DNA from 4 places in the Enterobacter sp. LM3 genome. Region 4 is predicted to be linked to each of the others. Evidence: predicted binding sites of a transcription regulator. Region 4 holds the regulator's gene; each other region holds the start of a gene.

Region 1 (2,204 bases), on a different contig from region 4:
ATGCCAGTCATGAGTTGAAAGTTTGCATAACACACCGCTTTGTAATTGTGCGTAACCAGGGTGCTGAGGGGAAAATAACGAATGGCCAATTTTCTCTTTCCAGTAAACCACCCGCCACGAACGGTGATTTCGCTGTAGCAGCGTGCTGGCAAGAAAATCAGTGACTTCAAACGAATGGCAGGCCACCTCACCCGCACAGACCACGCGCTGCAGCCCATCATTATCAACGCTTATCCAGGCAAGCGTTGATCCCAGTGCCCGGTTGATAGTCTCCAGCATTTCCGCCAGTGAACACTGAGCGTTAAGCAGAGGCATCAGCTTCGCCAGCGCGTGCAACGCCCGCGCGCTGTCATTAACAATCTCACGTCGTTTTTCTTTCATTATTTTTTCGCAGATGATTAAACGATAAAAAGAACGCAGCTTTCTTCAGATTCAAAAAGCATGAAGTGGAGACCATTTCAGCGAAATCAAATAACGCCGTGTGTAATTAAAATAATACATAATAGTAAAAAGGCCAGAAAATTCAGGAGCCTGAATCATTAGCTACGAGTACATTTATTTGTCCACTCAAGCATAATCCATAGGTTTACGACTGTAAATATTATACAACCAGGGAAACATTGCAGAGGTTTTGTTATCTCAATGAATTTATTATAAAGAGTCAGTGAAATGGTTGCTTAGTCTGCAAAGATATATTTTCCACTCAGATTTCAACACCGTTCCTGTGGTTATAAATCCTCCACTTTTCACCACACGACCACTGGCGAATAAAACAACAAACGTGATATAGTTCACATATATTATGTAACGAAAAACACTTTTTCAGTGTCGTGCGTCAGCTGTTTCGAGGATGGATTTTATGGCGACCATTACCACCAGCATGGTTCTTCTGCGCTGGCCCTTGTTGAGTGCGGTGTTGATGTTTTTAGCCAGCACGCTGAACATTCAGTTTCGTAAATCTGACTATGCTGGTCTTGCCGTGATCAGCACCCTGTTGGGTTTGGGTGCGGCGTGCTGGTTCGCAACGGGTCTGCTCGGCATCACCCTGCTGGATATCACCGCCGTCTGGGAAAATATTAAAGTGGTGATGGTGGAAGCCATGAGTCACACCCCGCCAGACTGGCCGATGGTGATTACCTGATCCCTGGTTAATAAAAAACCCAGACGCTTGTCTGGGTTTTTTATTTTTAGCGTCTGGTAATCAGAACGGAATGTCGTCGTCGAAGTCCATTGGTGGTTCGTTAGACGGAGCCGGAGCAGACTGCTGCTGCGGGCGAGACTGCGCGCCGCCGCTGAACTGGTTGCCGCCCTGTGGCTGCTGAGGCTGACCCCAACCGCCCTGCTGCTGGCCGCCACCTGCTGGTGCGCCACCGCCCTGACGGCCACCCAGCATCTGCATGGTACCGCCAACGTTGACCACCACTTCGGTGGTGTATTTTTCAGCGCCGGACTGATCGGTCCATTTGCGGGTACGCAACTGGCCTTCAATATAAACCTGAGAACCTTTACGCAGGTATTCACCGGCCACTTCTGCCAGTTTGCCAAACAGCACAACACGGTGCCATTCGGTCTGCTCTTTCATCTCACCGGTCGCTTTATCACGCCAGGATTCGGAAGTAGCCAGCGTAATGTTGGCAACTGCGCCACCACTCGGCATGTAGCGTACTTCCGGGTCCTGGCCCAGATTACCGACGAGAATCACCTTGTTTACGCCTCTGCTGGCCATGTTCGTGTCTCCTGAATACGTTTCTTAATAGTGTAAACGCGCGAGTGTACCATTTCCATGCGACACTTTGATAGTTGCGTAGCACGTTCCAGAGTTCTCTCGCCAGCGCAACATTGTTGCACAGCGAATCAGAAATTGCATTCCAATACTGTATATTCAAACAGGTCGAGTTGTGTCATAATTAGCCGTTTCTGACAGTCGGTTGTCCTTCAAACAAACCAGGCAATCCGTGTTCCAACCGGGAAAGGTGAATGGATAAGATCGAAGTTCGGGGCGCTCGCACCCACAATCTCAAAAATATCAACCTCATAATCCCTCGCGACAAACTCATCGTCGTGACCGGGCTTTCGGGGTCTGGCAAATCCTCACTGGCTTTCGACACGTTGTATGCCGAAGGACAGCGTCGTTACGTTGAGTCCCTCTCTGCGTACGCACGTCAGTTCCTGTCACTGATGGAAAAACCAGACGTAGACCATAT
Region 2 (2,204 bases), on a different contig from region 4:
CATTCATGATGGTTTGCTGCGTAACCTGGAAGTGACCGCCACTAACCGTGAAACGCTGGAGCAGCGCTACCGTTCGGGTATTGCAAACCTCAAACTCAAGCACGTAAACCATAAATAAGTGCCCGTAAAAAAGCCGGGTGGCGGCTACGCCTTACCCGGCCTACGTTTTCTCCCTCTCACTGTGAGAGAGGGCCAGGGTGAGGGCACCAGACCACACCCAACGAGTATTACTCGTCCAGCAGCACCACTTTCCCGACATACGGCAGATGGCGATAACGCTGCGCGTAGTCAATGCCATAACCCACAACGAACTCGTCAGGAATGGCGAAACCGACATATTCCACAGGTACCTGCACTTCACGACGGCTTGGTTTATCCAGCAGGGTACAAATGGCCAGGGATTTCGGTTCACGCAGGCTCAGGATCTCGCGCACTTTAGAGAGCGTGTTGCCAGAGTCGATGATGTCCTCAACGATCAACACATCTTTGCCACGAATATCTTCATCCAGATCTTTCAGGATTTTCACATCACGGGTTGTGGACATGCCGCTGCCGTAGCTGGAGGCGGTCATAAAATCGACCTCATGTGACACCTGCACTTCACGGCACAGGTCTGCCATAAACATGAAAGAGCCACGCAGAAGACCCACCAGCACCATTTCGCTGCCGCTGTCCTTGTAATGTTCGGTGATTTGACGACCCAGTTCGGCGATACGCGCTTTGATCTCGGCTTCCGGGATCATCACTTCAACAGTATGTTTCATATTACTAACCATATGATTTTAATGAAAATCTCTCAATGCGGATGAATCATCTTCCAGCATCGATACGCAAGCTCGCCATTATACCAGCAAATGGATAACCCTGGCGTATGAGTTATAAAAAGCAATTTTTGTGATTCCGATCACACTTGCTAATACCTATAATTAATTGCTAGCAAATAATTAACAAAACTGACGAGTACATTTTCTATGGCTGAAACAAAAACTCAACAGTCGCGTCTACTGGTGACACTAACAGCGCTATTTGCCGCCTTTTGCGGCTTGTACCTGTTAATCGGTGGCGTCTGGCTGGTCGCAATTGGCGGTTCCTGGTACTACCCGATTGCGGGCCTGGTTATGCTTGGCGTAACCGTCCTGCTCTGGCGCAGAAAGCAATCTGCACTGTGGCTTTATGCTGCCCTCCTCCTCGCAACCATGATCTGGGGCGTCTGGGAAGCCGGGTTCGACTTCTGGGCACTGACGCCACGCAGTGACATTCTGGTGTTCTTTGGTATCTGGCTGATTTTGCCGTTTGTCTGGCGTCGCCTGATTGTACCGTCCAGCGGTGCCGTAGCAGCGCTCGTTGTCGCTCTGCTGATCAGCGGCGGTATCCTGACCTGGGCCGGTTTTAACGACCCGCAGGAGATCAAAGGTACGCTCAATACGGAATCAACGCCTGCTGCAGCCATCTCTCAGGTCGCTGACGGAGACTGGCCGGCCTATGGTCGTAATCAGGAAGGTCAACGCTACTCCCCGCTGAAGCAAATCAACGCGGATAACGTTAAAAACCTGAAGGAAGCCTGGGTATTCCGTACCGGCGACCTGAAGATGCCAAACGATCCGGGTGAACTGACCAACGAAGTGACGCCGATTAAAGTCGGTGACATGCTTTATCTGTGTACCGCCCACCAGCGTCTGTTCGCGCTTGATGCCGCCACCGGTAAAGAGAAATGGCACTTCGATCCACAGCTGAATGCCAACCCGTCCTTCCAGCATGTCACCTGCCGTGGCGTCTCTTACCACGAAGCGCGTGCCGATAATGCAAGCCCTGAAGTGGTGGCCGACTGCCCTCGCCGCATTATGCTGCCGGTGAACGATGGCCGTCTGTTTGCCGTCAACGCAGAAACGGGCAAGCTGTGCGAAACCTTTGCCAACAAAGGTATCCTGAATCTGCAGACCAACATGCCGGACACCACGCCGGGTCTGTATGAGCCAACTTCACCGCCGATCATCACCGATAAAACCATTGTGGTTGCCGGTTCGGTAACGGATAACTTCTCTACCCGCGAAACCTCTGGCGTTATCCGTGGCTTCGACGTGAATACCGGTAAACTGCTGTGGGCCTTCGACCCGGGTGCGAAAGATCCAAACGCGATCCCCTCAGACGAACACACCTTTACCTTTAACTCGCCAAACTCCTGGGCACCGGCTGCGTATGACGCG
Region 3 (2,204 bases), on a different contig from region 4:
TGGCAGCAGAGAGAACTCTTCGTTGTACTCGCCTTCAGTTGGACGACCCAGGTGGGAGGTTACCATCACTTTTGCACCCTGCTTCAGGGCCAGCTCGATGGTTGGCAGAGATGCACGAATACGCGCGTCGCTGGTCACTTTGCCATCTTTAACCGGTACGTTCAGGTCGGCACGGATGAAAACGCGTTTACCTGCCAGATCCAGATCGGTCATCTTAATTACAGACATGGTGAATCCTCTCGTTGATTCTTAAAGTTTTGCAGACGCACGATGCGTCTTACCTGAAACCTTGAGCGGCCATTGCTAACGTGGTGTCGAGCATTCGGTTAGCAAAGCCCCATTCGTTATCGCACCAGACCAGCGTCTTGATAAGGTGTGAACCACTGACGCGCGTTTGTGTACCATCAACGATGGCACTGTGCGGGTCGTGGTTAAAATCTACTGAGACCAACGGTAATTCCGTATAGTCAACTATACCATGAAATGTACCCTGTGCCGCTTTTTGCAGCAACAGGTTGACTTCACAGGCTTTTACCGGTTTTTTCACCGTGACGCTGAGGTCAATTGCCGTAACGTTGATAGTCGGTACACGTACAGCAATCGCTTCAAAACGGTCGTTAAACTGCGGGAAAATACGGGTGATCCCTGCAGCAAGCTTTGTATCAACCGGAATGATTGACTGACTCGCCGCACGCGTGCGGCGTAGATCCGGATGATAGGCATCGATCACCTGCTGATCGTGCATGGCTGAGTGGATCGTGGTCACGGTGCCGGATTCAATGCCATATGCATCGTCTAACAGTTTAATGACCGGAATAATGCAGTTGGTGGTGCAGGAAGCATTGGAAACAATGCGATGTTCGGCTTTCAGCTCATGCTGGTTCACGCCAAAGACGACGGTGGCGTCGAGGTCGTTACTGCCGGGATGGGAGAACAGGACTTTTTTCGCACCTGCCGCCAGATGCGCTTCACCGTGTTCGCGGCTGCCGTACACACCGGTACAGTCAAGCACCACATCCACCCTCAGTTCACGCCACGGCAACCCGGCAATGCTTCTCTCGTGCAGCACGCGAATGGCATCATCACCGACAAACAGCTGATCCCCTTCCTGGCGAACATCCCAGGCAAAGCGCCCGTGGCTGGTGTCATATTTCAACAAATGCGCCATGCCCTCAGCATCAGCCAGTTCATTGATTGCCACCACGGTCATTTCCGCACGACGCCCGGATTCATATAAAGCACGAACCACGTTACGCCCGATGCGACCGAAGCCATTAATCGCTACGCGTACGGTCATAGATCTCCTGCAAAGCTATCCCTGAATTTGAGGTGGCTGAAAGAGTAATCCAGCTACGCCCGAAGGGGAATCCTTGCCTGTCACAAACTGCGACTGATTGGTCAATTGTCGAACATTTAATCGACTGAAACGCTTCAGCTAGAATAAGCGAATCAGGGAATAAAAGGAATGTCTGTCCAGAGCAATAAGACAGCTATATGACTTGCGTCACATTTTCAATGGAATAATTTACAGCGGCGTTACAAGGATCAGGAATAGCAGATACAAAAAAACCGGGTGGCGTGGTGAAAGCAAAACGGTAACCCCAGGGTTACCGTTTTTAGTGTTGGCACCCTCTCCCGTGGGAGAGGGTCGGGGTGAGGGCACCAGCCCGCACCCAACTAGCAATTACAGCAGTTCTTTCGCTTTCGCGACAACGTTCTCAACGGTGAAGCCGAACTCTTCGAACAGCAGTTCTGCCGGAGCAGATTCACCGAAGGTGGTCATACCGACGATAGCGCCGTTCAGACCTACGTATTTGAACCAGTAGTCTGCAATACCTGCTTCCACTGCAACGCGTGCAGAGACAGCTTTCGGCAGTACGGATTCACGGTATGCTGCATCCTGCTTGTCGAATGCATCGGTAGACGGCATGGAAACCACGCGCGCTTTAACGCCTTCGGCAGACAGTTTGTCCCATGCCGCAACAGCCAGCTCAACCTCAGAACCGGTTGCAATGAAGATAAGCTCAGGCTGACCCGCGCAATCTTTCAGTACGTAACCACCGCGAGCGATGTTCGCCAGCTGCTCTGCAGTACGCTCCTGCTGTGCCAGGTTCTGACGGGAGAGGATCAGCGCGGTCGGGCCGTCCTGACGCTCAACACCGTATTTCCACGCTACCGCGGATTCAACCTGGTCACATGGACGC
Region 4 (2,204 bases):
AGTATTTTTCAGCCGAAAGATCGACCGCGCGTGATACCGCCGCGTCCTTCAGCGCTGTGCCAGTAACAACAAAATGCAGGTTGATGTGCGTAAACAGGCGCGGTGCCTCTTCGCGACGTTCGGACGTGAGCTTGACTTCGCAGCCGGTCACGTCGTGACGGCCTTTTTGCAAAATCGACACCACGTCGATGGCACTGCATCCACCAGCGGCCATCAGCACCATCTCCATTGGACTTGGCGCTTTATCGCCGGAGTTACCATCCATCAAAATCTGGTGCCCGGAAGCGGATTCGCCCAGGAACGTTAAACCTTCAACCCATTTCACACGCGCTTGCATATATTCCTTAACTCCAACGTTGCATTTTTGGTGACAGATTACGCGCGCGTTACATTTCTCGCAATGGAAGGCGACCTGCGTCATGCTGAAGCGAGACACCAGGAGACACGCGGCGAAAGCTATGCTAAAACACTCAGGATGCTACAGTAATACATTGACGTTACACATGTATGCAGAGGACATCAAACTTTACTGGCTGCGAAACGTTACGACAGCCGACTTCCCAGGTATGGGTAAGAATTCGATTGCAACCCCAGAGTCAGGATGCGATTTATGACTCTGGAGACAGCTTATAACAGAGGATAACAGCGCATGGTGCTTGGCAAACCGCAAACAGACCCGACTCTCGAATGGTTCTTGTCTCATTGCCACATTCATAAGTACCCATCGAAGAGCACGCTGATTCACCAGGGTGAAAAAGCGGAAACGTTGTATTACATCGTCAAAGGCTCGGTGGCAGTGCTGATCAAAGATGAAGAAGGGAAAGAGATGATCCTTTCTTATCTGAACCAGGGCGATTTCATCGGCGAACTGGGCCTGTTTGAAGAAGGCCAGGAACGTAGTGCCTGGGTTCGTGCAAAAACAGCATGTGAAGTGGCTGAAATCTCCTACAAGAAATTCCGTCAGTTGATCCAGGTTAACCCGGACATCCTGATGCGTCTTTCTTCCCAGATGGCTCGCCGTCTGCAGGTTACGTCTGAGAAAGTGGGCAACCTTGCCTTCCTCGACGTGACCGGTCGTATCGCGCAGACGCTGCTGAACCTGGCGAAACAACCAGATGCCATGACCCACCCGGACGGTATGCAAATTAAAATCACCCGTCAGGAAATTGGTCAGATCGTCGGTTGCTCTCGTGAAACAGTGGGTCGTATCCTGAAAATGCTGGAAGACCAGAATCTGATCTCCGCGCACGGTAAAACCATCGTGGTTTACGGAACTCGTTAATTCCGGCCAAACGGCGTGTCATCGCAAGGTGTCACGCCGTTTTTGTCTCTATTCCCCCATGTGGCGCAGGCTGATCTACCACCCGGAAGTTAACTATGCACTGCGACAAACGCTGGTGTTGTGCCTTCCTGTGGCCGTGGGTTTGATCCTCGGACACCTTCAACAGGGTCTGCTGTTTTCTCTCGTTCCCGCCTGCTGCAACATCGCCGGTCTGGACACGCCCCATAAGCGATTTTTCAAACGTCTGATTATTGGTGGCTGCCTGTTTGCTGGCTGTAGCCTCGCCGTGCAACTCCTGCTGACCCGCGATATCCCGCTGCCGCTGATTTTAACCGTGCTGGCGATGACGCTGGGAGTAACGGCTGAAATCAGCTCACTGCATGCCCGCCTGCTACCTGCCTCGCTGATTGCGGCCATCTTTACCCTTAGCCTCGCGGGTAATATGCCGGTGTGGGAGCCGCTGCTGATCTACGCTCTCGGCACGCTATGGTACGGGTTGTTTAACTGGTTCTGGTTCTGGATGTGGCGGGAACAGCCGCTGCGCGAATCCCTGAGCCTGCTCTATATCCTGCTGGCGGATTACTGTGAAGCAAAGTACACCCTGCTCACCCAGCACACCGATCCGGAAAAATCACTGCCGCCGCTGCTGGCACGCCAGCAGAAAGTGGTGGATCTCATCAGCCAGTGTTACCAACAGCTACATATGCTCGCCGCCAATAAAAACCATGAGTACAAACGGCTGCTCCGCGTATTCCAGGTGGGGCTGGATCTGCAGGAGCATATCTCGGTAAGCCTGCATCAGCCGCAGGAGGTGCAGAAGCTGGTCGAGCGCAGCCACGCAGAAGCGGTGATCCGCTGGAACGCGCAAACCGTTGCCGCGCGCCTTCGCGTGCTGGCGGACGATATTCTGTATCACCGCTAC

The links. The regulator CRP, encoded in region 4, controls carbon source genes, mostly activating them, when cyclic AMP is high. The targets are predictions, from matches to a motif close to ATGTGANNNNNNTCACAT.
Region 1: the regulator CRP is predicted to act here: its motif matches at 780-797, upstream of ACJ9N4_RS14660 (YjcB family protein).
Region 2: the regulator CRP is predicted to act here: its motif matches at 893-910, upstream of hpt (hypoxanthine phosphoribosyltransferase).
Region 3: the regulator CRP is predicted to act here: its motif matches at 1,493-1,510, upstream of epd (erythrose-4-phosphate dehydrogenase).

The regions. Positions count from the first base shown of each region.
Region 1 covers NZ_JBJURN010000013.1:60,180-62,383, reverse strand. Annotated here, with positions in the region: gene ACJ9N4_RS14665 (sensor domain-containing diguanylate cyclase) at 1-381, opposite strand, end outside; gene ACJ9N4_RS14660 (YjcB family protein) at 860-1,141, shown strand; gene ssb1 (single-stranded DNA-binding protein SSB1) at 1,202-1,726, opposite strand; gene uvrA (excinuclease ABC subunit UvrA) at 1,978-2,204, shown strand, end outside.
Region 2 covers NZ_JBJURN010000005.1:71,922-74,125, forward strand. Annotated here, with positions in the region: gene can (carbonate dehydratase) at 1-118, shown strand, start outside; gene hpt (hypoxanthine phosphoribosyltransferase) at 228-764, opposite strand; gene ACJ9N4_RS08080 (glucose/quinate/shikimate family membrane-bound PQQ-dependent dehydrogenase) at 972-2,204, shown strand, end outside.
Region 3 covers NZ_JBJURN010000003.1:273,967-276,170, forward strand. Annotated here, with positions in the region: gene pgk (phosphoglycerate kinase) at 1-228, opposite strand, end outside; gene epd (erythrose-4-phosphate dehydrogenase) at 278-1,297, opposite strand; gene tkt (transketolase) at 1,685-2,204, opposite strand, start outside.
Region 4 covers NZ_JBJURN010000022.1:57,522-59,725, reverse strand. Annotated here, with positions in the region: gene ACJ9N4_RS18830 (OsmC family protein) at 1-337, opposite strand, end outside; gene crp (cAMP-activated global transcriptional regulator CRP) at 650-1,282, shown strand; gene ACJ9N4_RS18820 (YccS/YhfK family putative transporter) at 1,341-2,204, shown strand, end outside.